Regions from separate parts of the Cronobacter muytjensii ATCC 51329 genome, predicted to be linked through region 1. Evidence: predicted binding sites of a transcription regulator. Region 1 holds the regulator's gene; the other holds the start of a gene.
The links. Region 1 encodes LexA, which represses DNA repair genes until DNA is damaged. Its sites were predicted from a motif close to TNCTGTATGTACATACAGNA; they were not measured.

Region 1 (7,785 bases):
ACGGCATTCTGCTGGGCTTTCTCATGCGAGATTTTTTTAGTACGCGCTTCATCTTCCACCGCGCGGGCGATGGCTTTTGAAGAGAGCAGCTTGTTAAAGAGATCCTGGCGCGCCGGCAGGCGTGGGCCGACGGCGGCGAGGCGCTGGCGAGCGAAATGCATACGCGCCACGCGGGCCAGCTTCTGGGCGATACGTTTGTCGGTGCCGTGCTCCGTCGCCATGCGACGCAGCGACACGGGCGGCGAGAAACGGACAAAGCTGTCGCGACCAAGCCAGGAGACCGCGAAGAATTTCTGGATGCCGTTCAGCATGCGCAGCGGCGGGTTTTCCACGCCTTTTTCACGGCCCGGCGCACGGCCAAACATCACAGAGACCGGCACCATCTGAACGTCGAGATCCGGGTTGTTGCGGTGCAGGTCGAGATAGTTGTGGAACAGCTTGATCGACTCTTCTTTCGGCGTGTAATAAGTGAACACGCGGGGGCCGCCGTGGATAAACACATAGCGCGGCAGTTCAGTGCCGTCGATAACCAGCGGCTCCAGAGGATCTGGCAGATCGTGCGCCAGGCACTGGGCACGCAGCGTCAGGAGATCCGCCTTCGAGTTATACGGCAGCACATACATGATGGGGCGTGAAGTATCGAGCCCAAGTTCGGGGCAGGGTGCCGCCGGGATGGACTTGCTTTTTACCAGCACGCTTAATGGTAAATTAAGTAATTTGTAGTAAATTCGTGGCCAACCGGACATAAACGATGTAAAGCCTCTGGTTAATAATGCAATTGCGGCGCAAGAATATCAGAAACTCCGTAGAATTTCTGTGGTGCTTCTTTATCGAAGCGCATTAGCATTGACGCCTGAATTTAAAAAAGGTTTCTTGTCATGGCCAATAACACCACGGGGTTAACCCGAATTATTAAAGCAGCAGGCTATTCCTGGAAGGGATTGCGCGCTGCCTGGAAAAATGAAGCTGCGTTTCGCCAGGAGGCGGTCGCCGTTATTGCAGCAATTATTATCGCTTGCTGGCTGGACGTCGACCCGATGACCCGTTTGTTCCTTATTAGCTCCGTTATGCTGGTGATGATCGTTGAGATCCTTAACAGCGCCATCGAAGCGGTGGTGGATCGCATTGGCCCTGAATTTCATGAACTTTCGGGGCGCGCCAAGGACATGGGGTCCGCCGCGGTACTGCTGTCGATTATCCTCGCGCTGGTCGTGTGGGTCACGCTGCTCTGGCAGCATTTGCGATAAGTTTTCCAGAAATTGCTAAAGAAGCGCTTTTTTAACCGGTTATGGTTTTAAAATCGCCTTTAGCTGTATATACTCACAGCATCACTGTATATGCACCCAGGGGGCGGAATGAAAGCATTAACTACCAGGCAACAAGAGGTGTTTGATCTCATTCGGGATCACATCAGCCAGACCGGCATGCCGCCTACGCGCGCGGAGATTGCGCAACGTCTGGGTTTCCGTTCGCCTAACGCGGCGGAAGAGCATCTTAAAGCGCTGGCGCGCAAAGGGGTGCTTGAGATTGTTTCCGGCGCGTCGCGCGGTATTCGTCTGCTGCAGGAAGAAGAAAACGGTCTGCCGCTGGTGGGGCGTGTCGCGGCGGGCGAGCCGCTGCTGGCGCAGCAGCATATCGAAGGCCACTATCAGGTTGACCCGGGCCTGTTTAAGCCGAATGCGGATTTCCTGCTGCGCGTAAGCGGGATGTCGATGAAAGATATCGGAATTATGGACGGCGATCTGTTAGCAGTTCATAAAACGCAGGATGTGCGCAACGGCCAGGTCGTTGTGGCGCGCATTGACGATGAAGTAACGGTAAAGCGCCTGAAAAAACAGGGCAATGTCGTTGAGCTGCTGCCAGAAAATAACGAGTTCAAACCTATCGTTGTCGATCTGCGCGAGCACAACTTCTCTATCGAAGGCCTGGCGGTCGGCGTTATTCGCAACGGCGAGTGGCTCTGACAGCTTTCCCGGCTTCGTAACGCTTCATTACCGTAACTGGCCCGCCCCGGTTACGGTAATGACTCTCCTGCTCCGCTAATTTTATACACGGTTTTCTTCGCGTAACGGCATCGGAACGCCATATGCCTTTTCTGACCTCTACCGACAAAGCCCTCTGGCGCCTCGCGCTGCCAATGATATTCTCCAATATCACTGTGCCCTTGCTCGGGCTGGTGGATACCGCGGTAATCGGCCATCTCGACAGCCCCGTTTATCTGGGCGGCGTCGCGGTCGGCGCGACCGCCACCAGTTTTCTCTTTATGCTGCTGCTCTTTTTGCGCATGAGCACCACCGGCCTTACCGCACAGGCGTTCGGCGCGCGCGATCCGGCGGCGCTGGCCCGCGCGCTGGTGCAGCCAATGGCGCTGGCGCTTCTCGCAGGTACGCTGATTATCGCGCTACGCGAGCCGCTGATTGCTCTGGCGCTACATATCACAGGCGGTAGCGACGCCGTGCTGACGCAGGCACGACGATTTCTGGAGATTCGCTGGCTGAGCGCGCCCGCGTCGCTGGCGAACCTGGTTTTGCTGGGATGGCTGCTTGGCGTGCAGTACGCAAGAGCGCCAGTCATTCTGCTCGTCGTCGGCAACCTGCTTAATATCGCGCTCGATCTCTGGTTTGTGATGGGGCTTGGCCTGAACGTGCAGGGCGCAGCGCTCGCGACCGCCATCGCAGAGTACGCGACGCTTGGCATCGGGCTGATAATGGCAGTCCGTGTGCTGCGCCTGCGTGGTATTACGCTCGCGATGCTGAAAACCGCCTGGCGCGGCGGCATCGGCAGGCTACTGGCGCTGAACCGGGATATCATGCTGCGCTCGCTGCTGCTGCAACTCTGTTTCGCGTCTGTTACCGTTTTCGGCGCGCGGCTCGGCAGCGATATTGTTGCCGTTAACGCGCTCCTGATGACCTTGCTCACGTTCACTGCCTATGCGCTCGACGGGTTCGCCTACGCAGTGGAAGCCCATGCCGGGCAGGCGTTTGGCGCAAAGGATAAATCGCAGCTGCACAGCGTCTGGCGCGCGGCGTGCCGACAGGCTGGAATGGTGGCGCTCGCGTTTGCGTTGATGTACGCCATCGCGGGGCAGCAGATCGTGTCGCTGTTAACCTCTCTGCCTTCGCTGCAGGCGCTGGCGCAACCCTATCTCTTCTGGCAGGTGATCCTGCCTGTTGTCGGCGTCTGGTGTTATCTGCTGGACGGGATGTTTATCGGCGCGACGCGCGGGGCGGAGATGCGCAACAGTATGGCTGTCGCGGCGCTGGGGTTTGGCCTCACGCTGCTGACGCTCCCGAGTCTCGGCAACCACGGGCTGTGGCTGGCGCTCACCGTTTTTCTGGCGCTGCGCGGACTGTCGCTCGGCTATTTATGGCGTCGCGGCCGCCTGCTGCACTAAGCTTTTCCGCTACGATAACGCTGACGTGACAACCGATAGATTATCCGTGTCAGCGCTTCGTTATGGTTAAAGATTCTGAATATCCCGCCACGGTTAAAATTGACGTCTAAAATAAGTAGTACGTTCAGCAAATGATGAAGACAACTCTGGCTGAGCCCCCACAGGAAAACCTGTGAGACTGATTCACTACCGAATGTTAAAGGAGACGTCTATGAACAGAGATGAAGCTGGCGGTAACTGGAAACAGTTTAAAGGTAAAGTGAAAGAACAATGGGGTAAATTAACCGACGATGATATGACTATCATCGAAGGGAAACGTGACCAGCTGGTAGGTAAAATCCAGGAACGTTACGGTTACGCGAAAGATGAAGCCGACAAGGAAGTGACTGACTGGGAATCTCGCCACGATTACCGCTGGTAATCGGCTGGCTACCACCTCAACGGTATTATTTCCCTGAGGCTGCCCTGCCCACCGGTACAAGGATGTACCACCCGCCTGGTTTAACGCGCTTTCTTTTTCACTGTAATGCTGTGGTCATGCCCGCATTGCCCCTGATGGCGACACGCTTCCACTTCCGCGCAGGCCGCGCAAAGACCATGTGCTTCGATAACATTATGGCGCAGCGCAAAGCCCATTTTTGCCGCAAGCGCATGCATAATATCTTCCACCCCTTCTGCCGCTTCTTCTTTCACCACGCCGCAACGCCCACAGATAAACATCGCTGAAGTATGCGCCGGGTTGTCGAACAGATGACACAGCACGTAGCTGTTGGTGGACTCCACCTTATGCACAAAACCTTGCTCAAGCAAAAAATCGAGCGCGCGATAGACGGTCGGCGGTTTCGCCTGCGGTTCGGTTGCGCGCAGTAGATCGAGCAGATCATAAGCACTGATGGCGCCTGGCTGTAGCGTCATTAAACGCAGCACTTCGAGGCGCTGCGGAGTCAGGCGCACATTACGTTGCTGGCAGAGCTTTTCAGCCTGCGCCAGAACTTCCTGCGAAATCGTCGTATCCATCGGCATCCTCTATGAATCATGATTAAGTCATCACTTTATCATGAACCGGCCAAAACACCGACATCCCGGCTGTGTTATACCTTTCAGGTAACTTATCTGGAGGTGTCTATGCAAGCTCGGCCTGATTGTATTTGTCACTGGCAGGATGTGGAGGGCAGCGACGACGCGGCTTATCCCGACAGCAATGAACGCATGTCTGTCGGCGCGCCGCTGGCGAAACGGACGGGCCTGACGCGGCTCGGCATTCATCATGAGCGCCTGCCGCCGGGGCGTCGCACGTCTTACCCACACGCCGAAAGTAGCGAAGAAGAGTTTGTTTATGTGCTGGAAGGGTTTCCGGACGTCTGGCTTAACGGTGAGCTCTGGCCGTTAAAACCGGGTGACAGCGTCGGCTTTCCGGCTGGTACCGGCCTCTGTCACACCTTCATTAATAATACCGATAGTGAAGTACGCCTTTTGGTGGTGGGCGAGGCGAACAAACCGGAAAACCGCATCTATTACCCGCTCAACGGCGCCTATGCCGCCACCCGGCCAGACCGCTGGATCGATCACCCGCCACAATTTTTCGGTCCGCACGATGGCTTACCTACACGAATTAAGAAGCCTAATCTATAAATAATGAGGGCGATCACGAAACGAGCCCGGAATTGCCGTTGAGACAAAGCCTCAACCTCTGGCGTAGTGCGTTCTTCACAACAGAAATCGTCTCTGTCTGGCAAAGGCAGAGGATGTCCTTCATGTTGATAATAAGCGGGTAAACTGTGAAAAATATAATCAAACCTTCAGTGGCAGCCGTCGCCCTTTCTATGGTGATAGCAAATCAGGCGAGTGCGGCAAATACCTGGGCGCAGGCCCGTAACGATGCAATGGGCGGAACCGGCGTCGCGTCAGCCGATTACGGCAGCGGCGTGCTGATTAACCCGGCGTTACTGGCGCGTTCTCAACCGGATGATGACATTACTGTGATTCTCCCGGCATTACAGGCGCAAATTACCGATAAAGACAATCTTGAAGATGAAATCGACCATATCAGCGATCGCGTCGATTATTATCGCGATGTGGTGAACAGCCTGACGCCAGGGGATATCGCCGCCGATCCTATCGGCACGCTGCGCCAGTTCCAGGGCGCGGCGGGCGAGCTTGGCGACGAGCTGGAAAACCTGCGCGGCAAATCGGCCAACGCGCGCGCGGCGGGCGGTATCGCTGTGAGTATCCCCAACGACGTGCTGGCGGTGGCATTTGTGGCGAAAGCCTATGCGCACGCGCGCGTCAGCACCCGGGTGGATCAGAGCGATATCGACTACCTGCGCCGCATTGAAAATGACGATCTTTACGCGGGCGGGCAGATAATCAACGCGGCGATCAATGGCTCCGACACGATAACCGATCGCCTGACCTCCTCGGCGTTTGGCCGTGCGGCGATCGTCTCCGATTACGGCGTGGCGTTCGCTCGCCAGTTCCAGCTGGGCGACGTGCCGGTGTCAGTTGGCGTCACGCCGAAGCTGCAAAAAACCTGGCTCTATAACTACTCGGTCTCAATTTATAACTATAAGAGCAGCGACTGGGACAGCGATCGCTACCGCAATGATGACACCGGCTTTAACGTCGACGCTGGCCTGGCGGCGGATTTCGGCGAAAACTGGACGGTGGGCCTGAGCGGGCAGAACCTGCTTTCGCGCGATATCGATACCAAAGAGGTTAATGGCTTTAAAGATACCTATGAGATCTCGCCGCTGGTAACCGCCGGTGTGGCCTGGCATAACGATCTGGTGACGCTGAGCGCCGATGGCGATCTGACGGAAACCAAAGGCTTTAAGAGCGAAGAGAACTCACAGTTTGTCGGCGTCGGCGCTGAAGTGCGTCCGCTTAGCTGGCTGGCGGTGCGCGGCGGTTTCCGTGCCGACGTGAAGGATAACGAAAGCAATGTGTTTACGGCGGGTGTTGGTTTCGCGCCGTTCAACCGCGTGCATCTCGATCTCACCGGGATCGTCGGCGAAGACGAAACCTGGGGCGCAGGCGCGCAGCTGAGCCTGACCTTCTGATCCTTTGCAGGGGCGCTGTGCGCCCCTGCCTGAAGTTTGTGCTATAGTAGCGCCCCTTTTTCAGCCCGAACTTCGACTCGCTTAGCTACTATGACGTCCACATCCCGTAACGCTTTTTCCGCCCATCGTTTTTCCATCGCGCCCATGCTCGACTGGACCGATCGCCACTGCCGCTATTTCCTGCGCCAGCTCTCTTCGCAGGTGCTGCTGTATACCGAAATGGTGACGACCGGTGCCATCATCCATGGCAAAGGTGACTATCTCGCCTATAGCGAAGAGGAACATCCGGTGGCGTTACAGCTTGGCGGAAGCGATCCGGCGGCGCTGGCGCACTGCGCGAAGCTTGCCGAAGCGCGCGGCTATGATGAGATCAACCTGAACGTCGGCTGCCCGTCTGACCGCGTGCAGAATGGCCGCTTCGGCGCGTGCCTGATGGGCGAGGCGCAGCTGGTTGCCGACTGCATTAAGGCGATGCGCGATGTGGTTTCCATTCCTGTGACGGTCAAAACCCGCATCGGCATCGATGAGCAGGACAGCTACGAATTCCTCTGCGATTTCGTCGGTACTGTGGCGGAGCAGGGCGGCTGCGACACTTTTATAATCCACGCGCGTAAAGCGTGGCTGTCTGGCCTGAGTCCAAAAGAAAACCGTGAGATCCCGCCGCTCGATTACCCGCGCGTTTATCAGCTCAAGCGCGATTTCCCGCAGCTTACAATGTCGATAAACGGCGGCATCAAAACGCTGGACGAGGTGAAAACCCATCTGGCGCATATGGATGGCGTAATGGTGGGCCGTGAGGCCTACCAGAATCCTGGCCTGCTGGCATCGGTCGACCGTGACATTTTCGGGCTTGATACGCCGGACGCCGACCCGGTCGCGGTGGTGCGCGCGATGTATCCGTACATCGAGCGTGAACTGGCGAACGGCACTTATTTAGGCCACGTCACCCGTCATATGCTCGGGCTGTTCCAGGGGATCCCGGGCGCGCGCCAGTGGCGACGCTACCTGAGCGAAAATGCCCACAAGCCAGGCGCAGATATCAATGTACTGGAGCAGGCGCTGAAGCTGGTGGCCGACAAGCGCTGATCTTCGCCATAATATGGTTAATTTCACTAACGCCTCCGGCTGCCACCGGGGGCGTTTCTTTTTAATTCAACAGGTTAATTCTGGCACGAATCTTGTAATAGCAGGGCATAACGTTTCAAAGGAGAACGAGAATGTTTGAACTGCTGTTTGTGGTGGCCTTTTTCCTGATGCTGCTGGCAACGGGCGTATCGCTGCTCGGCATCATCGCCGCGCTGATGGTGGCGACGCTGGTAATGTTTTTCGGTG
Region 2 (7,785 bases), 1.3 Mb from region 1:
TGAGCATGTCCACCGCGCGGTTGACCGTCGTCATATCGAGCGACTGGCGCACGTGGTCGAGGCTTGCCATCGCCGACTCGAAAATTTTGCTGGTATAGGCTTCGACGCTGTCATCTTCATCGACGTTGCGATTCACATACGGCGTGCCGTTGGCGAGGCTCTGGGCGAGATGCAGTTTAAAATCGGGAAAGCCTTTGGTATCAAGGCTGCGGCAGAAACGATTGACGGTCGGCTCGCTCACGCCCGCTTCGCTCGCGAGTGTCGCGATACTGGAGTGAATGGCCTGAGACGGCGATTCCAGAATCACTTCGGCGACTTTGCGTTCGGATTTACTCAGATGTTCCAGTTGCGACTGGATCTTTTCCAGCATGTTCATTGCTAACATGTGACCCGCAGAGAAAGTCATTTCACACGATTGGGAAACAACGATTAGTTTTATCAAGAATATACTCCTGATAATGACGGCGTGGGCTCGCGCGCGCGAACAAAGTTGTTGTTTTTTTTCATAACATGATCGCGGTCTGATTTTGTTATGGCGGCCGCGGCGGAAAAAGCGTCCGCCGCGCGCAACAGCCCGGTTTCTCAGCGATAATCGCGGTTGAACGGCGGTTTAATGACCTGCGCCAGATGCTTAGGAGTATCCTGAAAGACGTAAAAGCAGTAGAGTGCAGTGTAAGAAAATTACAATGATGACCTGTCCCGACAGGGATTCCGAAACGAGGAGAAAGACATGGCGGTAACGCAAACAGCGCAGGCGTGCGACCTGGTAATTTTCGGCGCCAAAGGCGATCTGGCGCGCCGAAAACTGTTGCCTTCCCTTTATCAGCTCGAAAAAGCGGGGCAAATCCATCCTGAGACCCGCATTCTGGGAGTGGGCCGCGCGGACTGGGATAAAAAAGCCTATACCAAAGTCGTCCGTGAAGCGCTTGAAACCTTCATGAAAGAGAAAATCGACGAAACCCTGTGGGAAACGTTAAGCGGCCGTCTCGATTTCTGTAATCTCGACGTGAATGACACCGCCGCGTTTACCCGTCTTGGCGACATGCTCGATCAGAAGAACCGCGTCACCATTAACTATTTCGCGATGCCGCCCAGCACATTCGGCGCGATCTGCGACGGGCTGGGCGCGGCGAAGCTTAACGCCAAACCGGCGCGCGTCGTCATGGAAAAACCGCTCGGCACGTCGCTTGAAACCTCCCGCGAAATCAATGACCAGGTCGGTAAATATTTCGAAGAGTGCCAGGTTTACCGTATCGACCACTACCTTGGTAAAGAAACGGTGCTGAACCTGCTGGCGCTGCGCTTTGCCAACTCCCTGTTCGTCAACAACTGGGACAACCGCACTATCGATCACGTGGAAATCACCGTGGCCGAAGAGGTGGGTATCGAAGGCCGCTGGGGGTATTTCGATCAGGCGGGCCAGATGCGCGATATGATCCAAAACCACCTGCTGCAAGTCCTCTGCATGATCGCGATGTCGCCGCCGTCAGATCTGACCGCCGACAGCATTCGTGATGAAAAAGTGAAAGTACTGAAATCCCTGCGCCGGATCGATCGTACTAACGTGCGCGAGAAAACGGTGCGCGGCCAGTACACCGCCGGTTTCGCCCAGGGCAAAAAAGTGCCGGGCTATCTGGAAGAAGAGGGCGCGAACAAAACCAGCCATACCGAAACGTTTGTCGCTATCCGCGTGGATATCGACAACTGGCGCTGGGCGGGCGTGCCGTTCTACCTGCGCACTGGCAAACGTCTGCCGGCGAAGTGCTCTGAAGTCGTGGTCTATTTCAAAACCCCGGAACTCAACCTGTTTAAAGAGTCCTGGCAGGAGCTGCCGCAGAACAAGCTGACCATCCGCCTGCAGCCGGACGAGGGCGTGGATATCCAGGTGCTTAACAAAGTGCCGGGGTTGGATCACAAGCATAATCTGCAAACCACCAAGCTGGATCTGAGCTACTCCGAAACCTTCAACGAAAGCCATCTGGCGGACGCTTACGAGCGCCTGCTGCTGGAAACCATGCGCGGCATCCAGGCGCTGTTCGTGCGTCGTGATGAAGTGGAAGAGGCGTGGAAATGGGTCGACTCCATCACCGAAGCGTGGGCGGCGGACAACGATGCGCCGAAGCCGTATCAGGCGGGCACCTGGGGGCCTGTCGCGTCCGTGGCGATGATCACCCGCGATGGCCGTTCCTGGAGCGAATTCGAGTAATCCCCCGCGCCGGAGCGTTGTTACTTTACCGGTAACATGATCCGGAACACGAGTTGTGTAAAAAATTCCATTTTCAAGCCCCGTCTGGATTCACCAGCGGGGCTTTTTTCATTACACTGGCTGAAGCGATTTTGCTCCTGAGAGGCGCGGCTGGCGCGTGTACGTGAAAACCCTGCGGTGTTGCGCAACGCAAATCGGGCGGCCTCAGCAGATACCAGAGAGGAATTTTTATGCATCCTAAATTGTTACGGGTAACACAACGCATCTCCGAACGCTCCCGCGCCACGCGTGAAGCCTATCTGGCGCGCATTGAGCAGGCCAAAAGCCAGACCGTTCATCGCGCGAGCCTTGCCTGCGGTAACCTGGCCCACGGTTTCGCCGCCTGCCAGCCTGATGATAAAGCGGCGCTGAAAAGCATGCTGCGTAACAATATCGGCATTATCACCTCCTATAACGATATGCTCTCCGCGCACCAGCCTTACGAAAATTATCCTCAGCAGATCCGTGAGGCGCTGCACAGCGTCGGCGCCGTCGCGCAGGTCGCAGGCGGCGTACCGGCGATGTGCGACGGCGTCACCCAGGGCCAGGACGGTATGGAGCTGTCGCTGCTGAGCCGTGAAGTCATCGCCATGTCGGCGGCGGTGGGGCTTTCGCATAATATGTTCGACGGCGCGCTCTATCTCGGCGTATGCGACAAAATCGTGCCGGGGCTGGTGATGGCGGCGCTGTCGTTCGGGCATCTGCCCGCCGTATTTATTCCGTCCGGCCCCATGTCGAGCGGGCTGCCGAATAAAGAAAAAGTGCGCATCCGCCAGCTTTACGCTGAAGGCAAAGTGGATCGCACGGCGCTGCTGGAATCCGAGGCGGCCTCTTATCATGAACCGGGCACCTGTACCTTCTACGGCACCGCCAACACCAACCAGATGGTGATTGAATTTATGGGGATGCAGCTGCCGGGCTCCTCGTTTGTGCACCCGGACGCGCCGCTGCGCCGGGCGCTCACCGCCGCCGCCGCGCGTCAGGTAACGCGTCTTACCGGCAATGGCAACGCGTGGATGCCGCTTGGCAAACTGGTGGATGAAAAAGTGGTGGTGAACGGCATTGTGGCGCTGCTCGCGACCGGCGGTTCCACGAACCACACCATGCATCTGGTGGCGATGGCGCGCGCGGCGGGCATCATCATCAACTGGGACGACTTCTCGGAGCTCTCCGAGGCGGTGCCGCTGCTGGCGCGTCTTTACCCGAATGGCCCGGCGGATATCAACCACTTCCAGGCCGCAGGCGGCGTGCCGGTGCTGATGCGCGAGCTGCTGAAAGGCGGCCTGCTGCATGAGGATGTCAATACCGTGGCGGGCTTTGGGCTTGCGCGTTACACCCAGGAGCCGTGGCTCGACAACGGCGAACTCGCCTGGCGCGACGGGGCGCAAGCCTCGCTCGATAACGCCATTATCGCCACCATCGACAAGCCGTTTTCAGTGCATGGCGGCACCAAAGTGCTGAGCGGCAATCTGGGCCGTGCGGTCATGAAAACCTCCGCCGTACCAGCGGAAAACCAGGTGGTGGAAGCGCCTGCCGTGGTGTTCGAGAGCCAGCATGACGTTATGCCTGCCTTTGAAGCCGGGCTGCTGGATCGCGACTGTGTCGTGGTAGTAAGACATCAGGGGCCAAAAGCGAACGGTATGCCAGAATTACATAAACTTATGCCGCCGCTTGGTGTATTATTGGACCGCTGTTTCAAAATTGCATTGGTCACGGACGGTCGCCTTTCCGGCGCGTCGGGGAAAGTGCCTTCGGCCATCCATGTGACGCCTGAAGCTTACGACGGCGGCCTGCTCGCGAAAGTGCGCGACGGCGATATTATCCGCGTGAATGGCCAGACTGGCGAACTGACGCTGCTGGTGGATGACGCCGAGCTGGCGCGCCGCGAGCCGTACCACCCGGATCTCAGCGCCCAGCGCGTGGGAACGGGGCGCGAGCTGTTCGGCGCGCTGCGTGAAAAGCTGTCCGGGGCGGAGCAGGGCGCGACCTGCATCGATTTCTGACTATCAGGTGCGCAGGCGCGCACCTCACTTTTTAAAAATGGCGGGAGAGATCCACAGATGAAAAACTGGAAAACGAGTGCCGAGCAGATCCTGAAAAGCGGTCCGGTCGTGCCGGTGATTGTGATTAACAAGCTGGAGCATGCGGTCCCGATGGCGAAGGCGCTACTGGCAGGCGGCGTACGCGTACTGGAAGTGACCCTGCGCACCCCGTGCGCGATGGACGCTATCCGCGCTATCGCCAAAGACGTGCCGGAGGCCATCGTCGGCGCGGGCACCGTGCTCAACGCGCAGCAGTTGAAAGAAGTGACCGAAGCCGGCGCGCAGTTCGCCATCAGCCCTGGCCTTACCGAGCCGCTGCTGAAAGCCGCGACCGAAGGCGCTATCCCGCTGATCCCGGGCATCAGCACCGTGTCCGAGTTGATGCTGGGCATGGATTACGGCCTGAAAGAGTTCAAATTCTTCCCGGCGGAAGCGAACGGCGGCACCAAAGCGCTGCAGGCTATCGCAGGTCCGTTCTCCCAGGTGCGTTTCTGCCCGACCGGCGGCATCTCTCCGGCGAACTACCGCGACTACCTGGCGCTGAAAAGCGTGCTGTGCATCGGCGGCTCCTGGCTGGTGCCGGCGGACGCGATGGAAGCGGGCGACTGGGATCGCATCACGAAACTGGCTCGCGAAGCGGTGGAAGGCGCGCAGTAATATTGCGCCATGTGATACAAACGCGCCGCCTGAGAAGGCGGCGCGTTTTTTTTAGCCTTTAACCGCCACACTCGCGGCAGAAGCGTTGGCGCGCGCGACGGCGTCGTCAATCGTCTCGCCGGTAGCGAGCGCCACGCCGAGACGGCGAGTGCCATCAATTTCCGGCTTCCCGAACAGACGCAGCTGCAACCCCGCGCCGAGCGCGCCGGACAGCGCGCCAAATTTTACGTCGTCACTCTTGAGCGTCGGCAGGATCACCGCCGAGGCCGCGGGGCCATACTGGCGAATGCTGCCCACCGGCAGGCCGAGGAACGCGCGCACATGCAGCGCGAACTCGGAGAGATCCTGAGAGATTAGCGTCACCATGCCGGTATCGTGCGGGCGCGGCGACACTTCGCTGAACACCACCTCGTCGCCGCAGACAAACAGCTCCACGCCGAAAAGACCATAGCCGCCGAGCGCCTGCACCACCTTCTGCGCAATCTCTTGCGCGCGCGCCAGCGCCACATCACTCATCTGCTGCGGCTGCCAGGATTCGCGGTAGTCACCATCTTCCTGGCGATGGCCGATCGGCGCGCAGAAATGCACGCCGTCTGCGGCGCTAACGGTCAGCAGAGTGATTTCGAAATCGAATTTCACCACGCCTTCGACGATGACTTTGCCCGCGCCGGCGCGTCCGCCCTGCTGGGCGTACTGCCAGGCGGCATCCAGCGCATCGGCGCTGCGGATAACGCTCTGGCCTTTGCCGGAGGAGCTCATCACCGGTTTGACGATGCAGGGCAGGCCAATCTGCGAGACGGCCTCGCGAAACTGCGCCTCGTTGTCGGCGAAGCGATAGGCGGACGTCGGCAGCCCGAGCTCTTCCGCAGCGAGCCGACGAATGCCTTCACGGTTCATGGTCAGACGCGCGGCGCGCGCGGTCGGCACCACGCGCTGACCCTGCTCTTCAAGCTCGACGAGCGCGTCGGTGGCGATGGCTTCTATCTCCGGCACGATAAAATCCGGCATCTCCTGCGCCACCAGATTCTTCAGCGCCGCGCCGTCGAGCATATTAATAACGTGACTGCGGTGCGCCACCTGCATGGCAGGCGCATCGGCATAGCGGTCAACGGCGATCACTTCGATACCAAGACGCTGGCACTCAATCGCGACTTCTTTTCCCAGTTCCCCTGAACCGAGCAGCATCACGCGGGTTGCTGACGGGCGCAGAGCGGTTCCTAACATAGCCATAGCTGATTTCCTGCTGTGTGAAATTCTGGCGGCAGTATATACGAAAACGTTTGCTTTGCGCAGCGCGCGCCCGTTTGCTTTTCGTGCCTGACGGCGTTATACTGTATATAAATACAGTAACGGGAGTTGCATCATGGCGGTAGAAATTAAATACGTCGTAATCCGTGAGGGTGTGGAAAAAATGTCATTTGCCAGTAAAAAGGAAGCCGACGCCTGGGACAAAATGCTCGATTTAGCCGAAGCCCTGGAAGGCTGGCTGGAGCAGGCGCCTGTCGGTTTTGCGGAAGGTCAGGTTGAACAGCTGGCGCTGTGGATGGCGGAACAGAAAGACAACCTTAACACTATCGTGCGCACCGGGCGTCTGCCGCAGGAAACGAGCGAGCAAACCAACGACGCGGTACAGTCTCCTCAGGAAGACGCAGCTGAAGCTGACGAGGGCGCTGTCGCGCTGCACAGCGCGCGTAAACGCACCAAAGCGGCCTGATTCGCCCCTCCGCTGCGCCGCGGCCTGTCTCAGAGGTAGCGGTGCGGTTTTTGTACGTCGGGTCTTCGCGCCTGATGCTGCGCATTTGCTGAAGGCGGGGGCACGCTGAAAACAGGTATCGCTTAAAACAGGCGCACGGGTCATCATTCCTGCCTGTCGCCTGTCGCCTGTCGCCTGTCGCCTGTCGCCTGTCGCCTGTCGCCTGTCGCCTGTCGCCTGTCGCCTGTCGCCTGTCGCCTGTCGCCTGTCGCCTGTCGCCTGTCGCCTGTCGCCTGTCGCCCGCGCTCATAGCGCTTTTTTTTATCCCTTCCTTTTTTGTGGGCTGCTTGCGCTTCGCTGTTTTTGTACCAGACTTTTTTCATCACCCGTCTTCGGAGAAGCACGATGAAAAAAACAGCAGGAGCCCTGATTTCCTTAGCCTTACTCGCCGCCGTGAGCACGGCGCGCGCAGACGATCCGCGTCAGGTTCCATTCCCGAAATGCGAGGGCATGACGGCGGAAGGCATCGCCGCGAGCGTGAAGCGCGACTATCTGCAAAACCGCATTGTCAAATGGGCCGACGATCAGAAAACGCTGGGCCAGGCCGATCCGGTCGCCTGGATCAACAGCAAAGAGATAACCGGTAAAGATGACAAATGGTCAGTGCCGCTCACCGTGCGCGGGAAAAACACCGACATCCATTATCAGGTGAGGGTTGATTGTGCGGCAGGCCAGGCGCACTACCAGCACTGAGCCCCGGCGGCCCGCCATCTCGGGCCGCGTCTTTTCCCTTCCTTGCGGTTCCCGACACATCTTGACGTCCACTCGCTTACGCTTGGGTTATCACTAATCCGCGCAGAGGAACATTATGGGCAACTGGTTAACACAGCTTCAGTCAATGCTGGGGCAAAGCGGCGCAGGGTCATCATCCGGCGCGTCAGGGATTCAGGACGCGCTGCGCTCAAAGGGGTTAAATAAACTTCTCTCTCCCGGCGCGCTGGGCGGCCTGGCCGGGCTGCTGGTCGCGAGTAAATCATCGCGCAAGCTGCTGGCGAAATATGGCGGCGGCGCGCTGCTGGTCGGCGGCGGGGCGGTTGCCGGCACGGTACTGTGGAACAAGTACAAAGATAAAATCCGCGCGGCGCATC

Region 2: a site for LexA is predicted at 6,274-6,293, ahead of AFK63_RS06690 (YebG family protein). Genes of this name have one in related genera too.

The regions. Positions count from the first base shown of each region.
Region 1 covers NZ_CP012268.1:147,172-154,956, forward strand. The annotation lists gene plsB (glycerol-3-phosphate 1-O-acyltransferase PlsB) at 1-746, opposite strand, end outside; gene AFK63_RS00780 (diacylglycerol kinase) at 879-1,247, shown strand; gene lexA (transcriptional repressor LexA) at 1,356-1,964, shown strand; gene dinF (MATE family efflux transporter DinF) at 2,087-3,394, shown strand; gene AFK63_RS00795 (CsbD family protein) at 3,606-3,815, shown strand; gene zur (zinc uptake transcriptional repressor Zur) at 3,896-4,411, opposite strand; gene AFK63_RS00805 (cupin domain-containing protein) at 4,520-5,026, shown strand; gene AFK63_RS00810 (conjugal transfer protein TraF) at 5,173-6,453, shown strand; gene dusA (tRNA dihydrouridine(20/20a) synthase DusA) at 6,544-7,539, shown strand; gene pspG (envelope stress response protein PspG) at 7,671-7,785, shown strand, end outside.
Region 2 covers NZ_CP012268.1:1,435,938-1,443,722, forward strand. The annotation lists gene AFK63_RS06665 (MurR/RpiR family transcriptional regulator) at 1-376, opposite strand, end outside; gene zwf (glucose-6-phosphate dehydrogenase) at 731-2,206, shown strand; gene edd (phosphogluconate dehydratase) at 2,437-4,248, shown strand; gene AFK63_RS06680 (bifunctional 4-hydroxy-2-oxoglutarate aldolase/2-dehydro-3-deoxy-phosphogluconate aldolase) at 4,306-4,944, shown strand; gene purT (formate-dependent phosphoribosylglycinamide formyltransferase) at 4,996-6,174, opposite strand; gene AFK63_RS06690 (YebG family protein) at 6,308-6,658, shown strand; gene AFK63_RS21005 (hypothetical protein) at 6,802-7,020, opposite strand; gene yebF (protein YebF) at 7,043-7,390, shown strand; gene AFK63_RS06705 (tellurite resistance TerB family protein) at 7,506-7,785, shown strand, end outside.